DNA from 4 places in the Flavobacterium sp. 120 genome. Region 1 is predicted to be linked to each of the others. Evidence: riboswitches for the same ligand, from Rfam matches in the RefSeq annotation. Region 1 holds a riboswitch; each other region holds the start of a gene.
What was found. Region 1 has a riboswitch for S-adenosylmethionine ahead of C8C87_RS01540 (homocysteine S-methyltransferase family protein). Riboswitches for the same ligand answer to the same signal wherever they lie in the genome.
Positions count from the first base shown of each region.

Region 2: it holds a riboswitch for S-adenosylmethionine, as region 1 does, so the genes downstream of both, C8C87_RS00090 (hypothetical protein) here and C8C87_RS01540 (homocysteine S-methyltransferase family protein) in region 1, are expected to answer to the same signal.
Region 3: it holds a riboswitch for S-adenosylmethionine, as region 1 does, so the genes downstream of both, C8C87_RS06840 (Na+/H+ antiporter NhaC family protein) here and C8C87_RS01540 (homocysteine S-methyltransferase family protein) in region 1, are expected to answer to the same signal.
Region 4: it holds a riboswitch for S-adenosylmethionine, as region 1 does, so the genes downstream of both, C8C87_RS08330 (SusC/RagA family TonB-linked outer membrane protein) here and C8C87_RS01540 (homocysteine S-methyltransferase family protein) in region 1, are expected to answer to the same signal.

Region 1 is NZ_RBKZ01000001.1:380,264-388,284, reverse strand. Features, by position in the region: gene gldA (gliding motility-associated ABC transporter ATP-binding subunit GldA) at 1-882, shown strand, start outside; gene metF (methylenetetrahydrofolate reductase [NAD(P)H]) at 952-1,908, opposite strand; gene metH (methionine synthase) at 2,005-4,683, opposite strand; gene C8C87_RS01540 (homocysteine S-methyltransferase family protein) at 4,766-5,767, opposite strand; SAM riboswitch class I at 6,083-6,202, opposite strand; gene C8C87_RS01535 (NAD(P)/FAD-dependent oxidoreductase) at 6,295-7,347, opposite strand; gene C8C87_RS01530 (bifunctional precorrin-2 dehydrogenase/sirohydrochlorin ferrochelatase) at 7,456-8,021, opposite strand, start outside.
Region 2 is NZ_RBKZ01000001.1:9,732-17,752, reverse strand. Features, by position in the region: gene C8C87_RS00110 (restriction endonuclease subunit S) at 1-214, opposite strand, end outside; gene C8C87_RS00105 (N-6 DNA methylase) at 211-1,638, opposite strand; gene C8C87_RS00100 (hypothetical protein) at 1,638-2,174, opposite strand; gene hsdR (EcoAI/FtnUII family type I restriction enzme subunit R) at 2,180-4,600, opposite strand; SAM-I-IV-variant riboswitch at 4,855-4,952, shown strand; gene C8C87_RS00090 (hypothetical protein) at 4,944-5,333, shown strand; gene C8C87_RS00085 (hypothetical protein) at 5,330-5,719, shown strand; gene C8C87_RS00080 (hypothetical protein) at 5,747-6,067, shown strand; tRNA gene C8C87_RS00075 (tRNA-Leu) at 6,784-6,863, opposite strand; gene C8C87_RS00070 (ribose-phosphate pyrophosphokinase) at 7,083-8,021, shown strand, end outside.
Region 3 is NZ_RBKZ01000001.1:1,587,140-1,595,160, reverse strand. Features, by position in the region: gene sucD (succinate--CoA ligase subunit alpha) at 1-326, shown strand, start outside; gene C8C87_RS06845 (hypothetical protein) at 542-964, shown strand; SAM-I-IV-variant riboswitch at 1,092-1,188, shown strand; gene C8C87_RS06840 (Na+/H+ antiporter NhaC family protein) at 1,243-2,565, shown strand; gene fabG (3-oxoacyl-[acyl-carrier-protein] reductase) at 2,749-3,495, shown strand; gene C8C87_RS06830 (hypothetical protein) at 3,560-5,587, shown strand; gene C8C87_RS06825 (LysR family transcriptional regulator) at 5,602-6,498, shown strand; gene C8C87_RS06820 (YeiH family protein) at 6,574-7,551, shown strand; gene C8C87_RS06815 (zinc dependent phospholipase C family protein) at 7,786-8,021, shown strand, end outside.
Region 4 is NZ_RBKZ01000001.1:1,925,579-1,933,599, forward strand. Features, by position in the region: gene C8C87_RS08320 (TlpA disulfide reductase family protein) at 1-478, opposite strand, end outside; gene C8C87_RS08325 (RagB/SusD family nutrient uptake outer membrane protein) at 542-1,999, opposite strand; gene C8C87_RS08330 (SusC/RagA family TonB-linked outer membrane protein) at 2,018-5,188, opposite strand; SAM riboswitch class I at 5,437-5,536, opposite strand; gene C8C87_RS08335 (vanadium-dependent haloperoxidase) at 6,201-7,538, opposite strand; gene C8C87_RS08340 (VCBS repeat-containing protein) at 7,550-8,021, opposite strand, start outside.

The sequences.
Region 1 (8,021 bases):
ACTAATATATCCAAAAGCTACGGTGCCCAAAAAGCACTGGATAACATTTCATTTTCCATTAATAAAGGGGAAATCGTTGGTTTTTTAGGTCCAAATGGAGCCGGAAAATCGACTTTAATGAAAATATTGACAACGTATATCAATGCCGATGAAGGTACAGCTATCGTAAATGGAAACGATGTAAACACACAGCAAAAAGCCGTTCAGCTTTCCATTGGTTATTTACCGGAACACAATCCGTTGTATTTGGATTTGTATGTGAGAGAATATTTGGCTTTTAACGCAGATGTGTACAAAGTAGCCAAATCCCGCATTGAAGAAGTAATTCAATTGACAGGTTTAAGTACCGAAAGTCATAAAAAAATAGGACAATTATCCAAAGGATACCGTCAGCGTGTAGGCCTTGCCAATGCTTTATTACACAATCCGGATGTTTTGATTCTTGACGAACCAACAACGGGTTTAGACCCAAATCAATTAATGGAAATTCGTAATGTGATTAAAAACGTAGGGAAAGACAAAACCGTTTTCCTTTCTACGCACATTATGCAGGAAGTTGAAGCCATTTGTGACCGCGTTATTATCATCAATAACGGCAAAATTGTTACCGATAAAAAACTGGACCACTTAATTTCCGAAGACAAGGAGCAAGTTATCGAAGTAGAATTTGATTATAAAATAGAGGAACAAGCTATTGCCAAAATCGAAAATCTTGTTTCTTACAAGAATACACACGACATGATTTGGGAATTGACTTTCAAAGCGGATAAAGACATGCGACCGGCTGTTTTTGATTTTGCTAATGCCAATGGTTTGAAAACACTTCAACTGAATCAAAAAAATAAAAATCTGGAGGCAGTATTTAGAGAGATTACGAAGTAGTTTACAACTAAAAAAGCTCGTTTAAAATTGATTTTAAACGAGCTTTTTTTATAAAATACGATTAGGGAATTAAAAAACCTTACTCGCAATTTGTCTAATATTCTCTGATTTCCCCATAGAATAATAATGCAATACCGGAACTCCAGCAGCTTTCAATTCTAAAGATTGTTGAATTGCCCATTCGATTCCTACTTGTCTGATATCCGCATTATTTTTACATTGGTCAACCGCATGAATTAAATCTTCCGGCAAATCGATTCTGAAAATTTGTGGTAAGACTTGCAAATGTCTTTTTACGGCAATTGGTTTAATACCTGGAATAATAGGTACAGTAATTCCCATTTCTCTAGCTTTGGCAACAAACTCAAAGTATTTAGCATTATCAAAGAACATTTGTGTCACCACATAATCCGCACCGGCATCCACTTTTTCTTTCAACCTTTTTAAATCAGATTGTAAGGATGGAGACTCCAAATGCTTCTCCGGATATCCAGCAACTCCAATACAAAAATTGGCTTTATTATCAATATCCATTACATCGTGCAAATATTTCCCGCAATTCAATTGGTTTATTTGTTTCACTAAATCAACAGCAAAATCATTTCCTCCTTGTTTCGGAATAAAATATTGCTCGTCTTTCATCGCATCGCCACGTAACGCCATCACATTATCAATTCCCAGATAATGACAATCGACCAATAAATACTCGGTTTCTTCTTTGGTAAAACCACCGCAAAGCACGTGAGGAACCGTATCTACGTTGTATTTATGCTTTATCGAAGCACAAATTCCAAGCGTTCCCGGACGCATTCTGGTCAGTTTCTTATCTAATAAACCATTGCCTTTATCCACGTAAATATATTCTTCGCGAGAAGTAGTTACATCTATAAATGGTGGTTTAAACTCCATCAACGGATCAATATTATCGTATAATTCCTGAATGCTTTTGCCTTTTTGAGGCGGAATAATTTCGAAAGAGAATAAAGTTTCTCCTTTTGCGTCTTCTATATGTTGTGTTACTTTCATTTTCTTTAGTTTGAAGTTTAAGGTTTAAGGTTTAAGGTTCTCTCGAACAACTTTAAACTTTAAACTTTAAACAAAATTTCAACTTTAAACTATTTTCTAATCCGCTATATTTGGGTTCAGCCATTTCATGGCAACTTCTGTCGATACGCTTCTTCGTTTGGCATAATCAATAACTTGGTCTTCTTTTATTTTTCCAAGTCCAAAATACCTACTTTCCGGATTTCCAAAATAATATCCTGAAACCGATGAAGCCGGCCACATCGCCATACTTTCTGTTAAAGTCACTCCAATTTCTTGTTCTACATTTAGTAATTTCCAAATCGTTGGTTTTTCTAAATGGTCGGGACAAGCCGGATAACCCGGTGCTGGACGAATTCCTTTATAAACCTCTTCAATCATAGCCTCGGTAGATAAATTTTCATCAGCAGCGTAACCCCAAATCTCTTTACGGATTTTTTCGTGCAAATATTCTGCGAAAGCTTCTGCAAAACGATCCGCCAATGCTTTCACCATAATCGAATTATAATCGTCTAAATCTCTTTCGAATTCAGCCGCCCATTCGTCCACACCAAAACCGGTTGTTACACAAAATGCCCCCATATAATCCGTTTTACCGCTGTCTTTTGGAGCAATAAAATCAGATAAAGCGATATTTGGAGCACCTTTCGTTTTTTGTGATTGCTGACGCAGAGTCAAGAATTTCTCTAATACTTTTCCACTTTCATCACTCAATTCAATATCATCATCATTCACTTGATTTGCTGGAAAAATTCCATAGATTCCTTTGGCTGTCAGTTTCTTTTCTTTCAAAATAACGTCCAACATTTCTTTGGCATCCGCAAAAACCGAAGTAGCTTGTTCTCCAACAACAGTATCTGTTAAAATCGCTGGATATTTCCCAAACAATTCCCATGTTCTAAAAAAGGGTGTCCAGTCAATATACGGAACCAAAACATCCAAATCGACTTCGATTGTTTTTGTTCCAATAAAATTAGGCTTCATTGGGTTGTAATTTTCCCAGTCCAATTTCAGTTTATTGACACGAGCTTGCTCAATAGTCAAGAAATTTTTGTCACGCGAACGATTCAAAAAAGTCTCTCTAAAAGCATCATATTCTGCTCTGATGTCACTTGCATATATTTTTTTCTCACTGTTCAATAAATTTCCGGCAACCGTTACGGCTCTCGAAGCATCATTTACGTGAATAACCGTTTCTCTATACTGTGGTGCAATTTTCACGGCAGTATGCGCGCGCGAAGTCGTTGCTCCACCAATCATCACTGGAATTTTTATATTTCTTTTGTCTAATTCTTTAGCCAAATACACCATTTCATCCAATGAAGGTGTTATCAATCCGCTTAGACCAATGATATCAACATTGTGTTCTATAGCTGCAGCGATAATTTTCTCAGGCGCAACCATTACACCTAAATCAATAATCTCATAATTGTTACAAGCCAAAACAACTGAAACAATATTTTTTCCAATATCGTGTACGTCGCCTTTTACAGTTGCCATTAATATACGACCTGCAAAACTCGAAACACCATCTTTTTCGGCTTCAATGAATGGCAATAAATAAGCTACCGCTTTCTTCATTACACGCGCTGATTTCACCACTTGTGGTAAAAACATTTTACCTGACCCAAATAAATCTCCAACGACATTCATTCCTGCCATTAAGTTGATTTCGATTACTTCGATAGGTTTTGTTGCTGCAAGTCTGGCTTCTTCTACGTCAATTTCTATAAATTCATCAACTCCTTTTACTAGCGAATGCGTCAATCGTTCCTGAATAGTTCCCGAACGCCATTCTTGAACTGTTTTTTCATTACTCTTTACATCTCCTTTTACATTCTCGGCAAAGTCCAATAATCTTTCCGTGGCATCATCGCGTCTGTTCAAGATTACATCTTCAACGTGTTCTAATAAATCTTTTGGAATTTCATCGTAAATAGAAAGCATTTCTGGATTCACGATTCCCATCGTCATACCATTTTGAATCGCATGATATAAAAATACCGAGTGCATCGCTTCACGAACCGTGTCATTTCCTCTAAACGAGAAAGAAACATTACTCACACCACCACTAATATGGGCATGTGGAAGATTCTCTCTAACCCATTTTGTTCCTCTAAAGAAATCCAATGCGTTCAAGCGGTGTTCTTCCATTCCTGTTGCAACAGGAAATATATTCAAATCGAAAATGATGTCTTGTGCAGGAAATCCAACTTTGTTTACCAAAATATCATACGAGCGTTGGCAAATTTCAACTCTTCTCTCGTAATTATCTGCTTGACCCACCTCATCAAAAGCCATAATAATTGCTGCAGCGCCGTAGCGCTTGATCAATTTGGCATGATGAATGAATTGTTCTTCCCCTTCTTTTAAAGAAATAGAATTCACAACACTCTTTCCTTGCACTACTTTTAAACCCGCTTCGATAATGTCCCATTTCGAGCTGTCAATCATGATTGGAACTCTGGAAATATCTGGTTCGGCAGCGATAAGATTTAGGAATTTTGTCATAGCATATTCGCCATCGAGCATTCCTTCATCCATATTAATATCGATAATTTGTGCGCCACCTTCTACTTGTTCTTTTGCAATGCTAAGTGCTTCTTCGTATTTTTCTTCCTTGATTAATCGAAGGAATTTTCTAGAACCTGTAACATTCGTACGTTCACCAATATTCACAAATACGCTGTCTGGCGTGATGATTAAAGGCTCTAATCCCGATAATACAAGGTTTTTTCTAGTTTCTGCTTGTGCCATTTTTTATTTTTTTTTGCCCTAAAATCAATAATTACAAAGAATTCCTGGCTATAATTCAGACGCGATACATCGCGTCTCTACGTTACATTGTCGCTGTTGATACTCTAGGTTTATACTCCTTTGCGATATCAGCAATCAACTTGATGTGCTCTGGCGTTGTTCCGCAACAACCGCCTATGATATTTACTAAATTGTCATCTAAATATTCTTTGATGAAAGCTTGCATCTGTTCTGGCGTTTCATCGTACTCACCAAATGCATTTGGTAATCCTGCATTAGGATGTGCCGAAACATTGAATGACGTATTATGCGCCAAAGTCTGTAGATATGGTTTCAGTAAATCAGCTCCCAAAGCACAATTGAAACCTACGCTCAATAATGGAATGTGCGAAACCGAAACCAAAAAAGCTTCTACGGTTTGACCCGAAAGTGTTCTCCCTGATGCATCCGTAATCGTTCCTGAAACCATGATTGGAATATCGATATTGCGTTCGTCTTTGACTTCTTCAATAGCGAAAAGTGCTGCTTTTGCATTTAAAGTGTCGAAAATAGTTTCTACCAAAAGCAAATCACTTCCTCCATCAATCAACGCTTCTACTTGTTGTTTGTAAGCAATACGTAAATCATCGAACGTTACAGCTCTATATCCAGGATCATTTACATCTGGTGACATGCTGGCCGTTCTGTTTGTTGGTCCTATTGAACCGGCTACAAAACGAGGTTTATCCGGATTTTTGGCTATGAATTCATCGGCTACTTCACGGGCAATTCTTGCTGATTCATAGTTGAGTTCGTATACCAAATCTTCCAGATGATAATCGGCCATTCCGATAGTAGTTCCAGAAAAAGTATTGGTTTCAACAATATCCGCTCCTGCTTCAAAATAAGCTGCGTGAACGGCACGAATCGCTTGTGGTTGCGTTAATGACAATAAATCGTTGTTCCCTTTTAAGGAATGTGGAAAATCTTTGAAACGTTCTCCTCGAAAATCTTCTTCGGAAAAATTGTAGCGTTGCAACATGGTTCCCATAGCTCCATCGAGTATGAGTATGTTTTTTTTAATAGCTTCTTGAATTGTTGACATCTTTTGTTTTATTCTCGCAAAACATTATAGTATTAAGCGCTTATTATTAATTCCAAAAGTTCAATATATTAGCTCTTTAGCCCCGATTACCTCACTTAATTACTATTTTCATAGGAGTTCGATGAACTACGTTTGCAGTGAAAATCCTTTCTCGTCCTGAACTTGTTTCAGGGTGAGAAAGATTGCAACGAAAAGCGGGAACGGTATTAACAAAAAAACGCCAATTGTTCGCTCCTGATACTGAAATAAATTCAGTAAGCTAAATATCGATATGTTGTCAAGAAAGGGTTTGAGAAATACTAAGTGAGTATTCGTGTGTTATCTATCTTAAATACTGAAACTGGTTCTGTATAAAGTAGAATGTAGCACCTTCTTTAAAGATAAAGGGTTGCTAAGGTTTCATTGGGTCTTTCCCTCCGCCTTTCGTGATAACTTTCAATAAATATATGAACAGTGCAAAGTAAAGACATAGCGCTAATACTTGCAAGTATTAGCGCTATATTTTTTAACTAGTTTGTATTATGTTGTTAAACTATGGCTTTCACCACGGCTTTTGGAGCTTCTTTACGGGTTCCGTCAAATCCGTCAACACCAGAAACTGTAGTGTATTTCAATACATATTTCTTACCTGGATTGATGATTTGGTAGGCTGCCTGACACATTAATGTGGCTTCGTGGAAACCACAAAGAATCAATTTCAGTTTTCCCGGATAGGTATTTACGTCACCAATGGCAAAAATCCCTGGAATGTTCGTTTGGTAATCCAAAGCATTATTTACTTTGATGGCATTTTTTTCAATGTCCAATCCCCAGTCTCCGATAGGACCTAATTTTGGTGTTAATCCAAAAAGTGGAATAAAATAATCCGTCGCAATGGTTCTATGTGCGCCATTTTCCTCAATATCAATTGACTCTAAATGTTCCGCTCCGTTTAAACCAACTACTTCTGCAGGCGTAATCATTTTTATTTTCCCTGAGTTCTTCAATTCCTGTACTTTTTCTACAGAATCTAAAGCCCCTCTGAATTCGTTTCTACGGTGAATCAAAGTTACCTCAGAAGCAACATTCGACAAGAAAATACTCCAGTCCAAAGCAGAATCTCCTCCTCCGGCTATTACTACTCTTTTGTCTCTGAATTTTTCCGGATTTTTGATAAAGTATTTAATTCCTTTATCCTCGTAAAATTCGATGTCTTCAATCAATGGTTTTCTTGGTTCAAAACTTCCTAAACCACCTGCAATTGCTACCACAGGGGCATGGAATTTTTTTCCTTTATTTGAAGTCACAATAAAACTTCCGTCTTCTTGTTTTTCAATGGTTTCTGCACGTTCTCCCAGTGTGAATCCTGGTTCGAATTGCTTGATTTGTTCCATTAAATTATCTACTAAATCTCCGGCTAATACTTCCGGAAAACCTGGAATATCATAAATAGGTTTTTTTGGATATAATTCAGATAATTGTCCGCCTGCTTGTGGCAAAGCATCTAAAATATGACATTTCAGTTTTAACAATCCTGCTTCAAAAACTGCAAATAAACCCGTAGGTCCGGCTCCTATTATAAGTATGTCTGTTTTAATCATTTTTTTATTCTTTATGTAATGTAATTGTGCTAAACTATTTAATTGCAAATTAACGATTGATTTTTACTACTTTCAATGATAAATATCATTCGCTATTTTGTGCTGTTTTTATTCTTTATTTTTTAATGCTTCGGTGATTTCGTTCATCTTTTGTACTTTTTCTTCGAAATTTCCTTTTAGTGTCTTGCGATATTCATTCAGGTTTTCGACCATTTTATTAATATCGTCTGGAATTATTTCTTCGAAAAACTCCCGTAATCTTTTGGCAGTTGTCGGTGATTTTCCATTAGTTGAAATAGCGATTTTTACATTTCCTTTGGTTACAATTCCGCCCAAATAATAATCACACAAATCTGGTGTATCAGCAATGTTGCAAATCAAATATCTTTTTCGAGACAAATCAAATACTCGTTTATTGACTTTTAAATCATCGGTACAAGCAATTACCATGTGGCGTTTTTTCAATATTTTTTTCTTGAACTTGGCTTTAGTCAATTTCACCGAAGGATGTCTTTCGACCAATTCTTCCAGTTCCGGCAAAAACCTTGGTGCAACTACCTCAACATTCGCATTCGGACTTGATTTCAACATGAAAGATAATTTTTCTAAACCCACGTTTCCTCCACCTACAATCAACACGTTCAGGTTTTGTAGTTTTAAAAAAACAGGATATA
Region 2 (8,021 bases), 370 kb from region 1:
TAATGTCGCTAATTCTTAAAAACTTATTTCTTCCTTGTACTAATGCGGAAGCGTTGTAACCATATTGTGTACCCGTAATTAAGTCTGCCAAATGAACAATCTCGGAATTTCTCTGAAAAAAGTACTTTAGAATGATGGTATTACGAATTTGTTTTTTTATTTCGTCTTCATCATTCAAAAAAGTAAGAGGGATAAATTTGAATGATAAAATCATAGACTTAACTCTTTTAATAACTGATTAATTCTATCTTGGCTTTTGGTCATTTTATCAATCACATCCGATCTGTTGTACTCAATTACTTCAACAACTTTATTAGGGTTTTTAATATCCAAATCCCAATTGTTCAAATTCTTTATATTTATTTTCCAAGAGACCTCGCTTTCTTTTCTGTCATTCCACCATTGCATAATTGGATTGAACTCTTCAAACTGGATGGGTTTCTTTTTAGAATAACTTTTTTGGCCAACTGGTAATTCGTGTCTGTAATACCAAATATCTTTAGTTGGTGTCCCTTTTTCGAAAAATAATAAATTAGTACCAACCGTTGCTGGAAAGAACGTGCTTTGAGGCAAACGAATAATCGTATGAAGATTACAATCTGTTAATAATTTTTCACGAATACGCGCTTTAATTCCTTCCCCAGTAATAGAGCCATCAGGTAAAACGATAGCCGCACGACCATTGACTTTTAGTAATTGTATCATAAGAATTACAAACAAATCAGCACTTTCTTTACAACGGTAAGAAGCTGGAAAGTTAGTTTCAACCCCGTCGGCAATACTTGCACCAAAAGGAGGATTTGCCAAGATTACATCTACACGGTCCTTTTTGCCAATACTGTTGTATTCTTTTTTTAAACTATCAATATAATGATAATCTGGGACTTCCATTTCGTGTAATATCAAGTTGGTTAGCCCCAATACATAGGCTACTGGTTTTAATTCCCAACCCGAAATACTTTTTTGTAATATGTGTTCGTCATCAACCGTTTTTACATAGTTTTCACGAACGTGGTCAATAGCTGCCGATAAAAATCCTCCTGTTCCTGCTGCTGGGTCTAACACTTTTTCGCCCAGTTTAGGATTGGTCATTTGGGTCATTAACTGCGTTACAGCTCTAGGAGTGTAGTATTCTCCTTTGTTGCCCGCATCACGCAATTCTTGAAGAATACTTTCGTAAATGTTTCCAAAAATGTGTTTATCTTCTGAATTATTGAAATTTATTTCGTTGAGTTTATTGATTACTTTTCGTAATTCATAACCCGATTTCATATAGTTGTTAGAACCATCAAAAACTTCTTTAACAATAGCAGCCCGTTCCGGATTTGTACTGCTTGTCAGGTTTTTTAGTGAAGCAAATAGTCCTTTATTATCTTCTGAATTGCTATCAATAAATTCTAATAATTCATCACCAGTAATCCCTTCGGAATTAGTAGCCCAACTACTCCATTGAAATTTTGAAGGGATAACTGAAACATAGTTTTCTTTTATTATTTCTAATTCTTGGTCTTTATCTCCCATAATTTTCAAGAACAGCATCCATCCAAGTTGTTCTAATCGTTGTGCATCGCCAGAGATCCCTCTGTCTTGTCTCATTATGTTTCTAATACTGCTTATTACCGCACCTACATTTGCCATTATTGTGTTTTTATTAATGTTCCATAACTAAATTCAATTTCATTATTGAATAGTTCCTGAATTTTATTTTTATAAACTCTTATTGAAGTTCCTGTACTGTAAACATCGTCGGCAATAAATAATTTATTAATTGTATTGTTAATTAAATCATTTGAAATAACTAAACTTCTTGTTAAACTTTCTTCTGCATTAGTGCCAAGTCTTGCCATATCTATTGGCTGATTTTCTGTAAAACAACTACTAATATCAACTGCATTAGCAAATTCATTTGAAATCCATTGCTTAATTTTATTTACAAAGTAATCGCAAGTAGAGACAGGAACTAGGAAATAAAATTCCTCTTCTAATTTGTAAATCTTTTTCATCTCATTAATATAATCTCCTTTTATTTTTCCTAATCCATTTTCAAAAACAACTAAAAAAGGCTTAATGGAGGGATTATTAAAACTAGTACAATTCTTTTTTAGGAAATTTATTTTTCCTAATGCAGTATTACTTTTTTCAGGAGAATATTCGCATAGTGTAAAATGTGACATAAAATTTAAGCTTCTTTATATATTTCTAGTTCTAATTCTTTTATTGCTAATTCGTATTGTGGTTTCCCACCAAAGGCTTCAATCAATTCAACTGGCGTTCCTAATTCATTGATTGGTTTGAGTTTTAAAACCTCCATACTTTCAATCGTTAACAATCCATCATCGGCGTATTTTTCTAATAAATTAGACAAAACTTCTTGAGCTTTTGTGGAATATTTAGTAAAATAGTTTCGCTTTTTCACATTGTCTACCCTATCTTTTCTTGATAAAGCTGGCATTTCAAAAGCAATATGACAAATTAAATCGAATGGATCAAATTGCATACCTACTTCTTCTCGTAACGCATCAAAATAAATCCCTTTACTTTCTAACTCCTCAATAATGACTTTCTTTTTATCCGTACTGTTCCAAGCTTGAAGAAAATCATCTAAGGTTTCATATTGCTTTCCAATACTTTTCTTGGTGTAATCAATTATACTTTCTGTAATAATTCTGCCATCAACACCTAAATATTGTATTCTTTCGTTTATGATTTTTACTTCAACTCCTTGAATTATTTTTTTTATATACTTTGGTTTTGGTTCTTCAACCCCTTCAGCATCGGTCGGCTCGGGATACTCAGGCTCCGGAAAATCTGGGTCGTCAATTGTCACTGGCCCATCTGGTTCCGGGATATCAATAGGTCCGTCACCCTCTATTTCAATAATAGAAACTGGATCACCATCAAAGTCAGGGTCAGCAAAATGATGAGTTACATTTCTAAAATCCATAATGGTAAAGTAGGTTTTACCGTATTCTTCATTAATACGTGTCCCACGACCTATAATTTGTTTGAATTCTGTTGAAGAGCCAATATTGCTATCTAAGACAATTAATTTGCAGGTTTGAGCATCAACACCAGTTGTCATTAACTTTGAAGTAACTGCGATTACTGGATATTTTTCACTTGGATTTATGAAATTATCTAACTCCCGTTTTCCTTCTTCATTATCGCCTGTAATTTGCATTACATATTTATTGTCTTCCTTAACCAAATCTGCATTGGCATTAGCCAAAGCTGCTCTCATTCCTTCAGCGTGTTCAATATCGACACAAAACACAATGGTTTTATCAAAACGATTGTTCAGTTTAAGAAATTCAGTTATTTTATTAGCAACTAATTTTCTTCTGTTTTCAACTACAATATATCTATCGAAATCTTTTGTGTTGTATATTCTGTGCTCAACAATATTACCCTCTTTATCAGTAAATCCTTGAGGTGGTTGCCAACCTTCAGCATCAATATCTAATGTTACTTTAACTACTTTATAAGGTGCTAAGAAACCGTCATCTATTCCTTGTTTTAAAGAATAGGTGTAAATAGGATCACCAAAGTAATGGATATTCGACACCTGTTTTGTTTCTTTTGGTGTAGCAGTTAAACCAATATGCGTAGCTGAATTAAAATATTCTAAAATTTGGCGCCATTTGCTATCTTCTTTTACACTCCCTCTATGGCACTCATCTACAATAATTAAATCAAAATAATCAGGTGAAAAATCTTTGAAAGCATCAGGGATTTCTGGATTAGAATTACTCAATCCTTGGTAGAGTCCTAAGAATATATCAAATGCTTTATCGGCATTATCAATACCACGTTTATTGTTAGAAACCAAAAGATCTTTACCATCAACATTTATAACTTTCTTTTTTACCACCGTCATGGCATCTTTAAAATGACGAAAATCACCTCTTAATGTTTGGTCAACTAATGAAGTTCTATCTGCCAAAAAGAGAATTTTACGTTTGCTTTTACTTTTGAATAATCGATAGGCAATTTGGAAAGCAGTATAGGTTTTACCTGTTCCTGTTGCCATAACTAATAAAATTCGAGGTTGCCCTTTTGCAACGGCTTCAACAGTCCTGTTAATTGCTATTTGTTGGTAGTATCTTGGTTTTCTATCACTATCTGCAAAGTAATCTTGCAAAATTATTTTTTCTTCGGTTTCTGTTACAATCCCCTTGTATTTTTTATATTTTCCCCAAAGGACATCAGGTGAAGGAAATTCATTTAAAGGAAAAGTCTGTTCTATATCCCCATCCGTAATTGTTTTGTCATGAAAATGAAAACCATCACCATTACTACTAAATACAAAAGGAATATCCATTAAATTAGAATACTTCAACGCTTGTTGAATTCCTGACTTTATAGAAAGGTTATTTTCTTTTGCTTCAATAATTGCAACCGGAATTCCAGAAATATAAAGCACGTAATCAGCAAAAAGTTTCTTTCCTCTTGCAGTCATTTTACCTTTTACCCAAATACGCCCAGCAGTAATTGAATACTCTCTAATAATTTGAGTGTGTTCATCCCAACCCGCATTAATTATTGCAGGTGTTATAAACTTCTCTTTAATATCTGCTTCGGAAAATAATTTTTTGTTCATCCTTTTACGCTTTGAAGTATAATAAACTAAATATATTGGATTGCATACAAACATACTAAAAAGCAATGGAATGAAATTGAAGAAAACCGTAAACGGTCTGCTTATTTTATACCACTTCCATTCTGTTTAATTCGTTTTGATTGCACCTGTGTAAATAAACGATATTTTGTAGGATTTTACTATACCCACTTTTAATGATATTATGAATTTTTGTTCAGCTCTAATTATTATTTATTTTAAAATTTATATATTTGAAAAATCATTAAGAACTACAATTGAGTAGTAGCAACCTGCGACCACACGCGAAGGTGCTGAAACAATGAGCCTAAACTAAGGAAAAATTATGTTTAAAATACCACCATTTAATTTTGTAGCAACGCACGATTTGCAATCTAATAAAGCTAAAGACAACCTCTTTAAAATTTATTTAGATTTTGATATTGTGTTTTATAATTTGAGTTTTGATGCTCTTAAAGAAGTCAATACTGTTTATGAAGAACGAGACTTATACGACCAAAGTATAGCTGGTGTTAGTACTTTTTTGAAACTTCAAAAACCCAATAAAAAACAGTATGAGTATTATCCAGCTATTAATTACGAACGATTAAATATCAATCAAGAATATGCCATAATTACCTATTTTTTTTCGGGAGCTTTTTCAACAAGAACAATTGCTACAGTGCAAAATCTTACATTCGATAAAATAGAGATGTTTAAATATACCCAAGAATGATAATGATAACAAAATCAATAAAAACCTTTACAGCAATTATAACACTTGGTTTGGAAATCGGTTATAGTGAAGAACATTACAATAAAGATTATCTGATTAATGAACTTCAAGAATATCAAAAACAAAGAATTGATGAAGCAAATATATATTTAAGTGCATCTGTAAGTGAATGTAATATTGTGCTAAGTGGTCAAGACGAAAAGCATTTAAAACTTGAGTTTATTAACTACCCTAAATTCCCGTTAGAAATTGAGGTGTTTAAAGAAGAAATTATAAAATTGGGGTTACATCTGCTTAATAAAATGCAACAAAATAGAACAGTGATAGTGTTTCCAGACGAAACAATTATGCTGGAAATTGATGGAGCAATAGACCCAAGGATTTAAATAAAAAACATTAAACTATAATTATCTATGAAAACAACGATTACTAAACTTGCCACAGGTAGCATTGAGTTAGCATTTCCACTATTTCTATCCATGCTTTTGTTTGAATACGTTGATAAAAAGGAATCCACTGGTTATGGATACATCAATAATATATCAGACAATATTCCATATTTGCTTTCAGGGCTATTTTTTATGATTTTATGTCTTGAGTTTATAAGGAGGCGTAATTCTGAAAAAGATAAGTTTGTAGCTTTTAGGTATATTTATATCATAGTGATGGTAATTGCGTTTATACTTAGTCTAAAATATATTGGACTTATGTTTGAACCTAATGCAAGAAGATAATGCAATAACAATTATTCATTGAACAGAAGTGCCAACTTTATTGATGCGAAATTTCTAAGAATGCTTTTGGCAGTAGCTACTTTAGCTTGTACAAAACAATTAAAATAGCAAGATTAGACTATAGAGGCCTATTTCATTATTTTTTTATAAAAATAGGGGCGCTAAGGACTGTATATAAAGTATGGGGTAGGTGGTTGAAAAGGAAAACGATTTTTAAAACAACCACCCCCCTAGTTGAAAAATGTTTTTCTACGATTTGTTTTGAAATTTTATGTTGTTCACTGGTCGAGGGATTTTATACCCTGTATCAGTGATTTGTAACATTATAGTAAAACAGGCCAGTTAAGGTATTTTTATTCGCTTTTATATTGATGAATAGCAATGCCTGTCTAGGTTATTTACAGAATAACAAACTGTCACTTCTTTATGATAGTAATATTATAACTTAATACCTACTTTGTATAATTGAAAAACGTTATATAAGTTGAAGGAGATGAAAACTATCTTAACAGGAAAAAGACATTAATAGGTGTTTGTATCTATACTATCCATTTATTCTAAAATTTAAAACACAGCAACTATAATATACAAGAAATTTAAACATTGAAAAATGGCTTTATTTTGCGTGCTTTCTCTTTTGTCGGGCAATGGTCGGGCAAATACAATTAAAAAAAGCCTGTAATACTTGATAAACAAGTAATTACAGACTTTTTAAGTACCCGGAGCCGGAGTCGAACCGGCACGGTTTCCCACAGGTGTTTGAGACCAGCGCGTCTACCAATTCCGCCATCCGGGCTTAGCTAGACATGAAATAACAACAGTCATTTCAACGCAATAAAAGATGTGATTGTGTTTAAATCAACCATCAATTCCTTTAACACGGTGCAAATGTAAAAAATAATATTAAATGTTCTACTAAAAATACTTAATTTTTTCCTTTCAGAGTTGAATAAATTTTATAAATTTGCACCTCGGTAAAACGAAACACACTAACTAACTACAAAACAACAAATTAATGTCACACCTAGAACCAGAAGCTAAAATTTTTGCTTGTTCACAAAGTGTCTATCTTGCAGAAAAAATAGCAGAGCAATACGGAATCCCATTAGGGAAAGTCACCATGTCAAAATACAGCGACGGTGAATTTCAGCCTTCATATGAAGAGTCTATCAGAGGATTACGTGTTTTTATTGTTTGTTCGACTTTTCCAAATGCAGATAATTTGATGGAATTGTTATTAATGATTGACGCTGCAAAACGTGCTTCGGCAAGACATATAACTGCAGTAATTCCTTATTTTGGATGGGCAAGACAAGACAGAAAAGACAAGCCTAGAGTTCCGATAGGGGCAAAATTGACAGCGAAATTATTAGAAAGCGCTGGGGCAACACGAGTAATGACAATGGATTTGCACGCCGATCAAATTCAAGGATTCTTTGAAAAACCGGTGGATCATCTTTTTGCTTCAACTATCTTTTTACCTTATGTAGAAAGTTTAGGTTTAGACAATTTGACTATTGCATCACCTGATATGGGAGGTTCTAAAAGAGCGTATGCCTATTCTAAATTTTTAAATTCAGATGTGGTTATCTGTTACAAACAGAGAAAAGCCGCCAATGTGATTGACACGATGGAATTAATTGGTGAGGTTAAAGGTAGAAATGTAATCTTAGTAGATGACATGATTGATACCGGAGGCACTTTGGCGAAAGCCGCCGATTTAATGATAGAAAAAGGAGCTTTGAGCGTAAGAGCAATTTGTACCCACGCTATTTTATCTGGCGAGGCTTACGAAAAAATTGAAAACTCAAAATTGAGCGAATTAATAGTTACCGATTCTATTCCGTTGAAGAAAGAATCAAACAAAATAAGAGTGTTGAGTTGTGCGCCTCTTTTTGCTGAAGTTATGCACATGGTGCACCACAACAATTCCATTAGTGGAAAGTTTATAATG
Region 3 (8,021 bases), 1.2 Mb from region 1:
TCATTGGAACAACTACAAAAGAAGCAGTTGAATTATTGATGAATGACCCAGAAACAGAATGTATCGTAATGATAGGTGAAATAGGTGGACAATTAGAAGCTGATGCTGCTCATTGGATCAAAGCGGATGGTAACCGTAAGCCAGTTGTAGGTTTCATTGCAGGAGTTACTGCTCCTCCAGGACGTACAATGGGACATGCAGGTGCTATCGTTGGTGGATCTGACGATACTGCTGAAGCTAAAAAACAAATCATGAGAGAATGTGGAATTCACGTGGTAGATTCTCCAGCTGAAATTGGTAAAAAAGTAAAAGAAGTTTTAGGTTAATCTAAACTCTAATTAAATATTTTAAAAGCCTCACAATTTGTGGGGCTTTTTTATTATAAATTGAATTAAAGAAATATCTTTGCACTTTATTAAATGCATCTGTTTTTAAGATGTAATCCTAATAAGAACAAACATAAACGAATGGTTTCTAATGGGCCTCACGATTTTGTGGGGTATTTTTTTGTCGAAGCCAGTTCAAATAAAAATAAAATAATATGTACAAAGAGTTAAAAAAATTCAAAGTTAGCAATCAGTTTTCATTTACTACAGAAGATAGTTTAGCAGAAGTTTGCAATGCATCAGAAGGATCTGGAGTATTTTTAGTGTATTCAGTAGGAGATGAAAAAGAGTTAATTATGGTTGGTTCTACTGGAACTGTTCAAAATAACGGAACTTTGAAAATTAAAAATGGTGGTTTAAAAGACAAAATTGTTGAAGGACACCAATTTGCTAAAACTGGAAGAAAATATTCTTGGCCTGCACAAATGAAAATTGAAGACATCAGTACACTAGAAGTGGTTTGGTATGAGACATTCAACGATAAAACTAAAGTGATTCCAACATTTGTAGAAGGACAAGTTTTACAAAACTTCCTTGACGAAAATGGAAGACTGCCAAAATGGAATGTAGCTTTTTAATTATTTAAAGTCTGCCTTTCAACATCTTAATTATAATCGCGCTACATTTTTATGTGGCGCTTTTTTTTGAATTATCTTTTTTTGGAATAAAATTAGGCTAATTTCATAAATAATTAATTACTTTTGCACCCGTTATCACGAATCCTTCAATAGGATAGCAACCTGCAACAACAAGCAAGGTGCTAAAACGATAAGCCAAATCCTTTGGAAAAAATGTTGTTTACATTCCCATATTTAGCTTTGTTTTTCGTCATAATTTTTAATTTTAAATTTTTTTTATGACTTTATTTTCAAAAGAAAAAGGAAATGCCTTTGCCTTGATTCCTTTATTGGTTTTTATTTTTACTTTTTTAGGAGCAGGAATTGTTCTGAATGATTTTTATGCTTTTCCATCGCCAGTGGCAGTTGTAGTTGGTATCATAGCAGCCTTTTTACTTTTCAAATCCACTACTGATGAAAAAGTTGCTACATTGATTGCAGGATGTGGTGAAAGTAAAATCATGACCATGTGTTTAATTTATTTGCTAGCAGGAGCCTTCGCAGTAGTAAGTAAAGCGATGGGTGGAGTTGATGCTGTCGTGAATCTTGGAATAAATACTATTGATGTTGCTTATTTTCCTTTAGGAATTTTCTTGATTGCTTCTTTTTTATCAACTGCTACAGGAACATCAGTGGGTGCAATTGTAGCTATTGGCCCGATAGCTGTCGCATTAGCTGATAAAAGCGGTGCTTCATTACCTTTAATTTCAGGCGCTTTATTAGGTGGCTCTATGTTAGGAGATAATCTTTCGATGATTTCTGATACTACCATCGCAGCAACGCAGTCATTGGGATGTGATCTAAAGGACAAGTTCAAGATTAACTTATTTATTGCCTTTCCTGCTGCAATTTTGACTATTATGGTTTTCTTTTATCTTGATTTAAACTCGGATATTGTGACTGTTGCCATTGCAAAAAATGATTTTTCCTGGATTGCAATTGTACCTTATATATTAGTAATAGTATTGGCGGTAGTAGGTGTTAATGTATTTTCAACATTACTTATTGGAACTTTATTGGCAGGAATCATAGGTTATTTTAGTGGTTCGTTTACGTTAATGGAGTTCACTCAAAAGATATATGAAGGCTTTACCAGTATGACTGATATTTTCTTATTATCAATGCTTACTGGAGGTTTAGCAGCTATGGTAGATAAAGCGGGTGGAATAACGTATTTATTAGTTCAAATTAAAAAAAGAATTAAAAGTAAAAAATCAGCTCAAGCGGGAATTGGTGCTTTAGTGGGTTTTGCTAATTTAGCAATAGCGAACAACACGGTTTCTATTGTAATTACAGGACCTATTGCCAAAGAAATTAATGATGAATATGAATTGAATCCTAGAAAAACGGCTGCAATTCTGGATATTTTTTCGTGTATAATTCAAGGAGTTTTACCGTATGGCGCTCAAGTATTGCTTATATTGAGCTACGCTAATGGAAAATTAGATTTCTTTGACTTAATTAGTAATGCTTGGTACCATTTATTTTTACTAATTTTCACATTGGTGGCTATTTATATTTCGTTTTGGGACAAATGGACAAAGCGATTCTTTAAAATTTAAGAATTGAATTTTTGATTGTAATTGCTTTTGAATTTTTTTTAAAAAGGGAATTATTATATATTTGACGGGTGTAAGATAGCCCTGATAGTAGTGAAAATCCTTTTATGTGAACGTTAGTGTTCATAAAAGATTGAAGCGGATAGCAGGATTAGCTTCAAATAAAATTTAAACTAATTTTTGAATATGAAATTACTAGAAGGAAAAGTTGCCATAATTACAGGTGCAAGCCGCGGAATTGGAAAAGGAATTGCTGAAGTTTTTGCAAAACATGGTGCAAATGTTGCATTTACATACAGTTCGTCAGTGGAATCAGCTTTGGCTCTTGAAAATGAATTGAACGCTTTAGGAATTAAAGCCAAAGGATATCAATCTAACGCAGCCGATTTTAATGAAGCGCAAACTTTTGTAGATGCAGTTTTGGCTGAATTTGGAACGGTTGATATTTTAATCAATAACGCTGGGATTACTAAAGACAACCTTTTGATGCGTATGTCCGAAGAAGATTTTGACAAAGTGATGGATGTCAATTTGAAATCAGTTTTTAATATGACCAAAGCAATTCAACGTACTTTTTTGAAACAACGTTCTGGTTCTATAATCAATATGAGTTCAGTTGTAGGAGTGAAAGGAAATGCAGGACAAACTAATTATGCTGCTTCAAAAGCGGGAGTTATTGGTTTTTCTAAATCAGTGGCGTTGGAATTAGGATCACGTAATATTCGTTGTAATGTAATTGCTCCTGGATTCATCGAAACAGAAATGACGGCTAAATTAAACGAAGATGTTGTAAAAGGATGGAGAGACGGAATCCCTTTGAAACGTGGCGGAACGACTGAGGACGTTGCTAATGCATGTCTTTTCTTTGCGTCTGATATGAGTGCGTATGTAACTGGACAGGTTATGAATGTTTGTGGAGGAATGCTTACCTAAAAAAAATAGTGATCAGTCATCAGTGCTCAGTTGCTGAATACTGATGACTGAACACTACTAAAATATGACAACAAACACTTTACTATTATTACTACTTTCTTTACTAATAGCTGGCGGTTTGTCATTTTTTCAATATATCTACAAAGCCAAAAACAAATCGAAAGTCGGTTGGTTTTTGGCTTTTTTGCGTTTTTCATCCATTTTTGGAATTTTATTATTGTTAATTAATCCAATACTAACCAAAAAGACGCTTGAAACGGTAAAAACGCCTTTGCCGATTGTTTTTGATAATTCGAGTTCTATTTCTTTTTTGAATGCCAATGAAAAAGCATTGGAATTGTATAAAAAAATACAATCAAACTCAGATTTACAAGAGAAATTCGATGTGCAATCGTATCAGTTTTCAGATGATTTTGAACCGACAGAAACATTTGATTTTAAAGGAACTCAAACTAATATTGATGTTGTTGCCAAAAATCTAAAAAGCATTTATAAAAATGCAAAGTATCCAACAGTTTTAATTACGGATGGAAACCAAACTTCGGGAAATGATTATGTCTTTAGTTTTGATACTGCGAATAAAGTATATCCTGTAATCGTTGGCGATACAACAACTTTCTTAGATTTTAAAATCAATCAACTGAATGTTAATAAATATGCTTTTCATAAGAATAAATTTCCTGTAGAAGCTTTTTTACAGTATTCAGGAACTAAAAGCATAACGGCCGATTTTATTATTTCACAAGGAAATTCGGTATTCAGCAAACAATCGATTGCCTTTTCCCCTTCCAAAAAAACGGCAACTGTAAGCGTGCTTTTGCCAGCTGATAAAATAGGATTACAGATTTTTAAAGCTACTATTTCATCTAAAGAAAAAGAAAAAAACACGTACAATAACACTAAGAATTTTGCGGTTGAAGTTATAGATCAAAAAACAAATATTGCTATAGTATCAGCTATAACTCATCCTGATTTAGGCGCACTAAAAAGAGCCATTGAATCAAATGTACAACGTAAAGTAACTATCATTAAACCTAATGATATTAATACGTTACAAGATTTTAATGTTTTGATTTTATACCAGCCAACAGCCGAATTTAAAAACATTTTTGAGAGTAATAAAGGTGCTGGAATCAATACGTTTATCATTACTGGTAACAACACCGATTTTAATTTTCTGAATCAGCAACAGGATAATTTGAACTTTAAAATGAGCGGACAAAAAGAAGATTATTTGTCGGTTTTTAATGCGCAGTTTAATTTGTTTGCTGTTGATAATATTGGATTTGAAAATTTACCGCCTTTGCAAAATGCTTTTGGAACAGTAACCACAAAAGGAGCGGTGTCAGTTTTGCTTTCATCAAAAATTAGAGTAATAGACACTAATTCACCTTTACTGGCTTTCACAGAAAATCAAGGCAGGAGAGCCGCTTATCTTTTGGGAGAAAACAGCTGGAAATGGCGTTTGCAAACCCATGTCAACAATCAATCATTTGAAAAATATGATGTTTTCATGGATAAGATTATTCAATTTTTGGCTTCTAATAATTCTAAAAAATCATTAGTGGTAGAACATGAAAGTTTCTATAATTCCGGCGAAGCCATTGAAATAACCGCGCAATATTTCAATAAGAATTATGAGTTTGATGAAAAAGCACGTTTGACTATTGCGGTAACGAATACCAAAACGAAACAAACAAAAAATTACGATTTATTAAAAGGAAATAATTCCTATAAAGTCAACCTTGATGGGCTTAAAGCGGGACCTTACGCGTTTACGGTAAAAGAATTGAATTCTAAAACGACGTATTCCAGTAGTTTTGAAATTCTTGATTTTGATATCGAAAAGCAATTTGTCAATCCAGATGTGGAGAAATTGACACAATTGGCTACGCAAACACAAGGGAAAGCGTATTTTTCAGATCAAGTAGATGTGTTGATTAAAACACTTTTGGAAAATGAGGAATATAAGGCGATACAAAAGAATATTGTTACCAAAACACCTTTGATTGATTGGATTTGGTTACTGGTTTTAATTTCAATTTTGTTGGCTACCGAATGGTTTGTTCGTAAATACAACGGATTACTGTAATACAATTAAACATCATGGATTTTAGACTAAAAGTATTCTATACCGTTGCTAATCGGTTGAGTTTCACAAAAGCTGCAACTGAATTGTTTATTACGCAACCTGCGATTTCAAAACATATTCAAGAATTAGAAGAACAATATAAAATCAAATTGTTTGACAGAAACGGTTCTAAAATTTCACTGACAGCTGCAGGTGAAGTCTTACTGAAACATACCAAAAGTATTTTTGAAATATACCGTGAGATAGATTTTGATATGAGTACGCTGATAAATCAACGTTCCGGACTGTTACGATTAGGAGCCAGTACGACAATTTCTCAGTATATAATTCCGCCACTTTTAGCTCGTTTTCATCAAAAATTACAAGATGTAAAAGTAAGTTTACTAAATGGAAATACGGAACAAATAGAAAATGCTTTATTAAAACAGGAAATCGAAATAGGAATTGTTGAAGGACAATCAAAAAATAAGTCTATTAAATATACGGAGTTTTTAAAGGACGAATTGGTTTTAGTCTGTAAGAGTTCCAATCCGTTAGTAAGTCGTGATGAAGTGACCCAGGAAGATCTTAAAAAAATGTATTTTTTGATGCGGGAACAAGGTTCAGGAACACTTGAAGTTATTGAACATGCGTTAAAACCATTTGAAATTAAATTATCAGAATTAAAAATCGAAATGCAATTAGGAAGTACCGAAAGCATAAAATCCTATTTAATGAACTCTGATTGTGTGGCTTTTATATCGATTCATGCCATAAAAAAAGAACTTCAAAACAATGAATTAGCTATCTTAGATATTAAAGATCTTATTATAGAACGTTTCTTTTACGTTATTACGTTACAAGGAAAAACGGATTCGTTATCCGATTTGTTTATCCAGAACATTTCGAATCATTATAATTTAAAGTTATAGGAGATTATAATTTGCGATTGGTATATATAGATTTATCTATCCACCTTTGTACTGTAATAATTCAACAACTTTACATTGGAAACGCATCAAAAACTTATTCAAAAAGAATCTTTTATTTTTTTTAAAGTAAATGCCACATTGCAGCAACTCATTTTCGTTGCATTGCTATTGTTTTGCACAACCATTTTTGTTTCTCCGCCAATTGCTTTAGTATTAGGATTAATTGTAGCGAACCTTTTTGGGCATCCTTTTTTAGAGTTAAATCATAAAGCCACTCATTTTTTATTACAATTTTCAGTAGTTGGTTTAGGATTTGGAATGAATGTCCACAGTGCAGTTTCTGCTGGTAAAGAAGGCTTTTTGTTTACGATTATTTCTATTGTGAGCACTTTAGTTTTAGGAACTTTTTTAGGGAAATGGTTAAAAACAGAGAAGAAAACCTCTCATTTAATTTCTTGCGGAACTGCAATTTGCGGAGGAAGTGCCATAGCCGCGATTGCCCCAGTAATCAAATCAAATGAAAAACAAACCTCAGTTGCTTTGGGAGTGATATTCATTCTGAATTCGGTGGCGCTGTTTTTATTTCCAGCGGTGGGTGATTGGTTGGATTTATCACAAAAAGAATTTGGATTATGGTGCGCCATTGCCATTCATGATACCAGTTCTGTGGTGGGAGCAGCCAGTAAATATGGTCCGGAAGCCTTACAAATAGCTACGACAGTAAAATTAGCCCGAGCTTTGTGGATTATTCCTGTAGCATTGATTACGGCATTTATTTTCAAAAATAAATCGGGGGAAATAAAAATCCCATATTTTATTGGGCTGTTTATTTTGGCTATGATTGCCAATACGTATCTGCCTCAAATGAAGAGCATAGGACCGCATTTTGTTTCAGTTGCAAAAATAGGTCTGACGGTAACTTTGTTTTTAATTGGAGCCGGATTGAATAGAACTGTTCTGAAATCAGTGGGATTAAAACCGCTGGCTCAAGGAATTTTACTTTGGGGCTTCATTGCAACCGCTACTTTGATTTCGATTATTTATCTAAAATAGTTTTATGATGAAAGGTTTTTCGTTTGATAACATGAAATTCAAATCGGAAAGTATCATTAAAAATTGCTGTAACAAAACTATGGCGTAGATAAACGTAAATCATGAAAACGGCTCTTTTTCCTTACTATCGAAACATATTTGTAAGTTTTCTTTTTTAATTAACAGAATCTTAAAGCCAATTTTTTCTAATAACGATTTAAAGAAATACATTTGCATTTCAAAAAAATAAATTTAATGAAAAATTTTAAAATCAGACCTACACTTATTGCGTTATCTACTCTTGGAGTTGCTTTTTTTCTCTTGTCATGGGGAGTTATTGGACATGAACGAATCAATAGAGCAGCGGTAATGGCACTTCCAAAACCATTGCAGACTTTTTTTTACAATCATATTGATTTCATTACACAAGAATCTACTGTTCCGGATTTAAGACGAAATGTTTTGAATGACAAAGGAGAGCCACCTCGCCA
Region 4 (8,021 bases), 1.5 Mb from region 1:
TGATCTGATCCGGAGTCAGTCTGTAGGACCAGTTTCTGTATAAAACATAAGCTGAAACGATAGAAGCCGGATGTTCTGTGATGAATTTGCTGATTTCTACGTTTTTTGTTTTTCTGTAAATATCAAATAGATCCTGAGACGCAGAACCTTCAACAACCGAAGTGCTGTAATTTTTTAGCGGACTTAATTTTACCGTAATCGGGCTTTTTTCAAGGAAAATATACAGCGGAATATTAGCTGTATTTACGCTCAAACCGTACAATTCTGGTATTTTAACTTTGGTTTTAAAACTAAAATTTCCATCTGTAACTTTTACAGAATCTATGGTGGTAAACATTTTGTTGTGGAATTTCTGTAAATACACATATTTAGCAACAGTATCTGTCACTGTTCCTTTTAACTGTAAATTAGTTTCTTGTTGGGCTTGGGCGCCGGTAGCTCCAAGAAATAAAGCAAAACCTAATAGTAACTTTTTCATATTAATTAATTTTAAATTAAACTTTGTCAAAGTTTTGAAGTTTGACAAAGTTGCTTGTTGTGTTTAGTATAATTTATTTGCTGCTAATTCTGTATTTGGAGCCGGGAAAATGTAATTTGCATCTGAAGTAGAAACTGCTGGCGTCTGTAATTTACTGTCTCCTTTTGACGGAAGAGTCTGAAGATTTCTAAGCAAATCCGGTCCACGGAAACCTTCTCCTAATAATTCAATTCTGCGTTCTTTCCAGATTGCCTCAATTAATTGCGTCTGATCTGAAGTTACAGTTGTAGCAAAAGTATAAGTTGCATCAGAACGCTGGTGAACAGCTCTTAAAAGATTGGCGGCTAATGTCAGATTTCCTGTTTTGGCTGCTGCTTCTGCATAATTCAACAACACTTCAGAATATCGGATAACCGGGATATAATCCAGAAATGGTGATGGTTTTGCAAACTTTTTAAAGTATTGTTTTCCAGAAACTGTTCTCGTTAAGTCGCGTCGTTTATCAGTAGTTCTCCATTGTGCATCACCCAGAATACCGGTTGGATTTAAGTAATATTCTAAATTGGTATTGTAGATATAAGCAATAGAAGATTGTCCTGTGTAAGAATCCAAAGAACTCATCGGAATACTAAAAATAGATTCTGTAGTCGAATAATTCGAAGAAAACAGAACTGTAATATCGGCCTGTAAAGCATGTTTTACTTCTGATACGGTGGTAGAAAACGGCGCTTGTGTCTGCGGTGCTAATTTTGCAGCTTCTTCAATAACCTTTGCCCAGTTGTTCATGGAAAGATACACTCTTGTTTTTGCTGCAATAGCAGTGCTGACATGCGCTCTGGTCGTATTAAGATCTGCACTTGAGTAACTTTGCGGTAATCCGGCTTCGGCTTCATTTAAATCTTTTAAGATTTGGGCATAAATTTCTGCAACAGAGCTTCTTGCCAAATCATTATTGGCAGCACCCGTTTCTGCTTTTAAACGCAATGGAACTCCTTTCGAGGCGCCTGCATCTTTATTATAGGGCTGTCCGAAATTGATAACCAAACTGTAATACGCTAATGCTCTTACCAATTTTGCTTCGGCGATGTATTCTTTCGCTTTCTGCTCTGTAATTACGCCTTGATTTACAGCAAGTCCTGCAATTAAAATATTAGCATTATTAATAGCGGAATAGGCTGATCCCCAAAGATTATTAACATCATTTGAACCTGAACTGTAGGAGTTATTCCAGCTTTCATAACCGGTAAAATTGTTTGCCGTGATGTTGATAAAATCCTCACCTCGCTGATCCTGATATAAAAGGATACGGCCGCCATATAAACTCGCGCCTTTAAACGCTTTGTAAATTCCGTTTACCAAACCTTCGATTCTTGCCGGAGTTTTAAAAATATCCTGATCAGAAACGGTAGTTTCCGGTGCAATGTTCAAATCTTCATTATTTTCACAAGAAGTAAATAATATTCCAGAAAGCAGTAAAACGGTTGCAATTGATTTTCCGTGTGATTTTATATATGTTTTCATTGTATTTTTTATTAGTGATTAAAATCCGACGTTAAGACCAAATGTGAAAGTTCGTCCCTGTCCTACAGAGTTTTTTTCTACTCCCATAGAAGTTGTTGAATCTCCGTTTGAAGAAGTTTCCGGATCAGATCCCGTATACGAAGTAATCAGGAAAAGATTCGTTGCCTGCAGATAAAATCGAACCGATGATAATTCTGCTTTTTCCAAAATATTTTTTGGAAGTGAAAAACCAATCGCCAATTGTTGTAATCTTAAAAAATCTGCTTTTTCTGCATTATCAGAAATGGCATAACCGCTTGAACCATTCGAAATAACGTCGTTGTAAACTAATTTCGGAATATCAGTAACCTGTCCAGGCGTTGTCCAGCGGTCTAAAACCTCGGTTGAGTTATTGTAAAAACGCTGGTCTAAAAGGGTTCCTCTCGTATTATTCATCACTTTATTACCGCCAGAATAGGTTAAACCAACAGTAAAATCAAACGCTTTGTATTGAAAGTTATTCGTTAAACCTCCGTACCAAACTGGTAGCGCATTACCCAAAACCTGATAATCTGAAACTGTAATAGCAGCAGCCGTTGTTCCGTCTAAATACGTCCAATTGCTTTGTCCTGACGGAACTGCAGCACTATATTGTACTTTTTCTCCATTTTTATTGATGAAAATTCGGCGTCCGTTATCCGGGTTTACACCGTCGGTAACGGCTCCGTAGAGACTTCCGGCAGAATAACCTACTCTTGTAATATTGTTCGCTTCTGTCGTAACCTGTGTATACCCAATAATATCTGTGTTTCCTTCGGCAAGAGCCGTAACTTTATTCTTTACGTGGGTGTAATTGAAGGAAGCTTTCCATTGAAAATCTTCTGAATTTGCTATTGTCGCACTCAATCCCAATTCGATACCTCTATTGTACATTGAACCAACATTAGAAAGAATAGCATCTCCGGGAATTCCTTTTGAAGGCGCTTGAGGGGTACTTAAAATCAATCCGTTTACATCATTATTGAAATAATCAGCGGTCAATTGCAGTCTGTCTTTAAAGAAACCTGCTTCAAGACCAATATTCGTCTGATCACTGGTTTCCCATCCTAAATCCTGGTTTCCTGCCTGAGAAATTGCCCAGGTTGCAGCTGTCCCGTAAATTGAAGCACCATATAAATTTTGTGAGGCATACGCTGATGAAAGATTTCCGTTACCCACTCTTCCCCAACTTCCTTTTAATTTAAGTGAACTTATGTAATCTGTAATTTTACTGTTTTTAAAGAAAGATTCTTCACTTACCAGCCATCCAGCAGATAAACCTCCAAAATTTCCGTATTTGCTGCTAACACCCAATGCAGAATTTCCGTCTTTTCTGAAATTTCCTGTAATGAAATATTTTCCGCCGTAATCATAAGATAATCTGAAGAAAGAAGAAAGAAAAAGTCTTTCTGACAAACTGTTGCCGGATGACCTGATCGTTCCCCAAGTTCCCTGATAATTTTCAAAGAAAGGATCTGAAACGTTGGTTTGATTCGCTCCCCAGGAAGAGTTTTCGAATTTCTGAACATCATATCCTGCCAATGCTGCAATGTGATGATTTTCTCCAAAACGTTTGTCAAAAGAGAAACTATTCGTAAAATTGTAATTGTTTCTTAAAGCTGAGATATTAGTTGCAGAACCTCCTGTAGCAAATGCCGAAGATCCTAAATTTGGACTTAAATAGGTAATATTCTCTGCTCTTAATCTGTCGATTCCGTAATTACTGTCGAATTTAAAACCTTCAAAAAAGTTAATTGTTGCGTGTACATTCCCAACAAAATGATCGTTAGAACTGGTGTATTTACTGTTTTCAAACAAAGCTCCAGGATGCCATAACGTATTGGTAAATAAGTTGTTGCCTGGACTTGCTGTTCCTGTTGAACTTAAATTATAAGAACCGTCTTCTTTATAAGGAGAAACGTTTGGAGCCAGTACCAGAGCCAGACGCGCCGCACCAATTAACAGCAATCCGCTGCCACTTAATGAACCTGTACTTTGAGATTGATTGAAAGTATTGTTATACGAAAGATTACCGCCTAATTTTAACCAGCTGTTTACATCGTGATCAATGTTGAATCTTGCTCCTTTTCTTTCGAAATTATTGTCTTTTGTAATTCCTTCCTGTTTGGAATAATTGGTTGAGAAAAAATATCTTGTTTTGTCTGTTCCTCCTGAAACACTAATATTATGATTTTGAGAAACAGCATCACGATATACCTGATCCTGCCAATTGGTGTCCACTCTTGAACCATCAGCTTTAAAAGACGGAAAGAAAAGTGCCGATGCTACAGCAGTATTATTTTCGTTCCCGCTTAATATTTTACTGTTTAAAACAGCTTCATTTTTTATAGTTTCAAATTGTGTACTGTTTAGTAGATTAGGCAGTCTGGTAGCTCTTGTAATTCCAACCCAAGTGTCGTAGGTTACTTTTGCTTTTCCTGCTTTTCCTTTTTTAGTCGTGACCAAAATAACTCCTCCCGCAGCACGCGAACCGTAAATAGAAGTTGAAGCGGCATCTTTTAAAATATCAATCGATTCAATATCTGAAGGATTGATATCTGCAAGCGGATTATTTGCAACAGCACTTGTTGTGGATACATCTCCGGAATTAACCGGAATTCCGTCAATAACCACTAAAGGAGCTGTACTTAATGAAATGGAATTTACCCCGCGAATTCTAATTACCGGAGTATCATTTAAAACTCCGCTCGGAGTAGAAACATTCACTCCTGAGGCCTTACCAATTAACGCCTGCTGAAAACTCTGCACAGGAATATCCTTAATTGTTTTAGATGTTACTCTTGTAGCGGCACCGGTAAATTCTTTTTTACTTTGCGTACCATAACCTACGACAAGTACTTCTTTTAAAGTAGTATTGGAAGGAACCAGTTTAATATCATTAAAAGACGAACCTGCATTTTTTTCGAGCGTTTCGTATCCAATATAATTGACAGACACTAACTTGTCTTGTTTTGTAATGGATAATGAAAATTTTCCATTAACATCTGTAACTACAGATTTTCCGCTTTCTGCAGCAATAATTGTAGCTCCCGGTAAAGGCTCGCCGTTATCAGAACCTGTGACGGTACCGCTGATCGTTCGTTCCTGTGCGCTCAGTATTCCAGGAAGTATACTGAACATAAAAATTAATACAAGTAAGATTTTTTTCATTGAGTTTGGTTTTAAAAAATTGGACATAAATATTCCCGGGCCGATGTCGAAATGGCCTATCAATAATGCTGATAAACAGGAATTGGTTTAAAAAAGACTAACGACTTTGCATTCGGAAAACTTTGGAATGTTTTTCTTTTGAGGGCATTTTAATTTGTTCGGAATTGACATGTAATTCTAGCTCAGTTTTCATTTTTAATTATAAAAGATTTTAATACTAATGAGCTTATTCAGATTTTATGAAATCTTTCTTATCTGTCCACCGAAGCGGAAGGATTTAGCACCTTATTTGGCAACAGGTTGCTAAGACATCACAGGGCCTACTCCCTCAGTCTTTCTGGATAAGTCATGTAGAAATTTTCTACCCGACAAATATATATATATTAATTCTATATAATTAGTAGAATTTAAAATTATTTTTTAAAATTATTTATTTACAAAATAAAATTATCCATAATTAACTGTATAACAAAAACTTATTAATTGTAAAGAAATTTAAGTAATGTTGATTTTATGAAGAAAATTCATTCTTATCATTAAAAAGAACAAATTAATAAATAATTCAATCATTTTTTTTGTAATTAGTTAGTTTATTAAATTCTTCAATTGTTTATTGTTCAAAGCCGAATTCCTTCTTTTTTTATTGTACAAATTTCGATGTATTCAAAAATTTCAAGTTTCGTATTTTCTCTAAAAATTAATTTACTGCCATATACCAATTTAGTTTTTATAATTTTTCCATCAATCCCCAACAGGACATCCAAACCAAATTCATAAAGCCAATGAAAGACAGCTACTAAATGTAGTAAGCCAATTTCTTTAAATCTTCCATAAAATTTATAGAAATTTGTCCCGTAGAGGTCACAAATTTAAATAAAAAAATAACGCAATACCCAATAAATAAAGGTGTTGCGTTTTTTTATGCTTTATAAAATCCCTACTATATCCATCAAGCCAAAATGAAATCTAATCTATAATTTGATTTTGACAAAGGATATAAATAGTATACTAATTAATTTTTAAAGGTAAAACTCCCATCATTGGATTTTAATATTTTTTGACCAATGTAGTTCCCTATTTGTTCTCCCTGTAAAACGCCGTTTTCAATAGCATCCCTGTAATGAATTCCTCCATATAATCTGGAAATGGCAGCTTCTTGTGATGCTTGCAAAAAGGATTTGAATTTTCGTTCAGGTAAACCAAATTCAATCTCAGTTTTGTCTGTAAAAGAAAAATTATCACCTAAAATTTGAGTGAGTATTGTAGCGGCAGCAGTTGAGATTACGCTGTGCCCAGAAGTATATTCGGGAAAAGGAGGCGTTTGCAATAATGATCGCCATCGAATATCAATCCATTTATTGATTGCTGTTTCGGGCCTTATTCTATTACTTCTATACTTTTCATCCCAACAAGAAATAAATGCATCAGACAACGTTAAAGCAACCGCTGTATGAATAAAAACAGTTTGTTGTAAAGTGGTTTCCTTTTTTAAACAAGCAATACCGGTAATTCCTATCCAGTGTCCTCCGGGAGAAATCTTTTTCAAACCAAATTCAACATGCCCAATCTGCTGTAAAGTAAAAGGGTTACAATCCCAAAAACTGGCAATTGCTTTTTCTTTTTTTGTCAACTGGTTTACAATGGTATAAACCTCAAACATTTGTTTGTAAAAAGAAGACGTCTTGTTAATATCAAAAGCAGCGGGTGCTTTTGGCTTAAATTGCTGTGACGAATCTAGTAAAAAGGTTCTCACTCGATACCATTGTGGCTCCAAAGCCTGCATGTATCCGGGAGCTGTAGGTTGCCAATGACCATCTCCGACTAAAGGAGTGTATTTTTTATAACTGCTGAGCTTAATGAAACCATCAGCTTTTACATACTGCATCATTTGATTGACTGCAATTTGAACCAACTTAGAGGTATTTTCGACCTGAGCTTTAGGAATTCCTTTTTTTATGGCCAAATGCGTTAAAGAATCGGCATCGATAGCGAACTTAGAACCCGATGGCAACAATTTTTCCGCCATTTTAAAAACGGTAAATATGGTGGCAAAAGAAGCATTACTTTTGGCAATTAGCGTATCTGAAACTTGCAGTTTTTGATAGTGTCGGAGCGATTTAGAAAAAGAATTTGCAGGTACTTGAAACAATGACGTCACTTCATTTGAAGCAAGAGTAACATAAGCATAATACCTTGCTGCTGCTACCGGTGACGCAACATCATTGACCATCAAATCGGTTACTTTTTTTAAAGAAGAAACATAGTCTTTTGAAGTGAATTGCGCTGAATTTTGGGAATATAATATACTCCCTGTAAAAATGACAAATAGAACGATATAGATTTTTCTCATAGGGATTTGTATTAATAATTATATACCGCAGGACGCTGGTTATTTACAGAAAAAAGAACTCTTTTTTTACCTTTATAGGGTAAAGAAATAATATCCTTTACGCATCCGTTAACATTCAAACCTGAACTTAACTGTGGATTATAATTGAAATTTCCTTTTCCGTCTCCAGTCAATAAAACACCATAATTAGCGTCTATCTTGCCTATTTTTATTCTTGTTTTCTCTATATTACCACCCAATAAAATATCTGCTTTACCATCATTATTGTAATCTTCAATTCCAATGGCGTATACAGGAGCATAATTGGCCTGAACAGGCAAAATATGTTTAATAAAGACACCATTTTTATTTTCGAACCAAACCGTTTCAAACGTACTCGCTTTTAAATGCTTTGCTGACTGCATTTGATCTGGGGATAAAATTTCATTAATAGTCACTTCTGAATACGATTCGTAGTTAGGGAATCGTTGTCTCAAACTAACA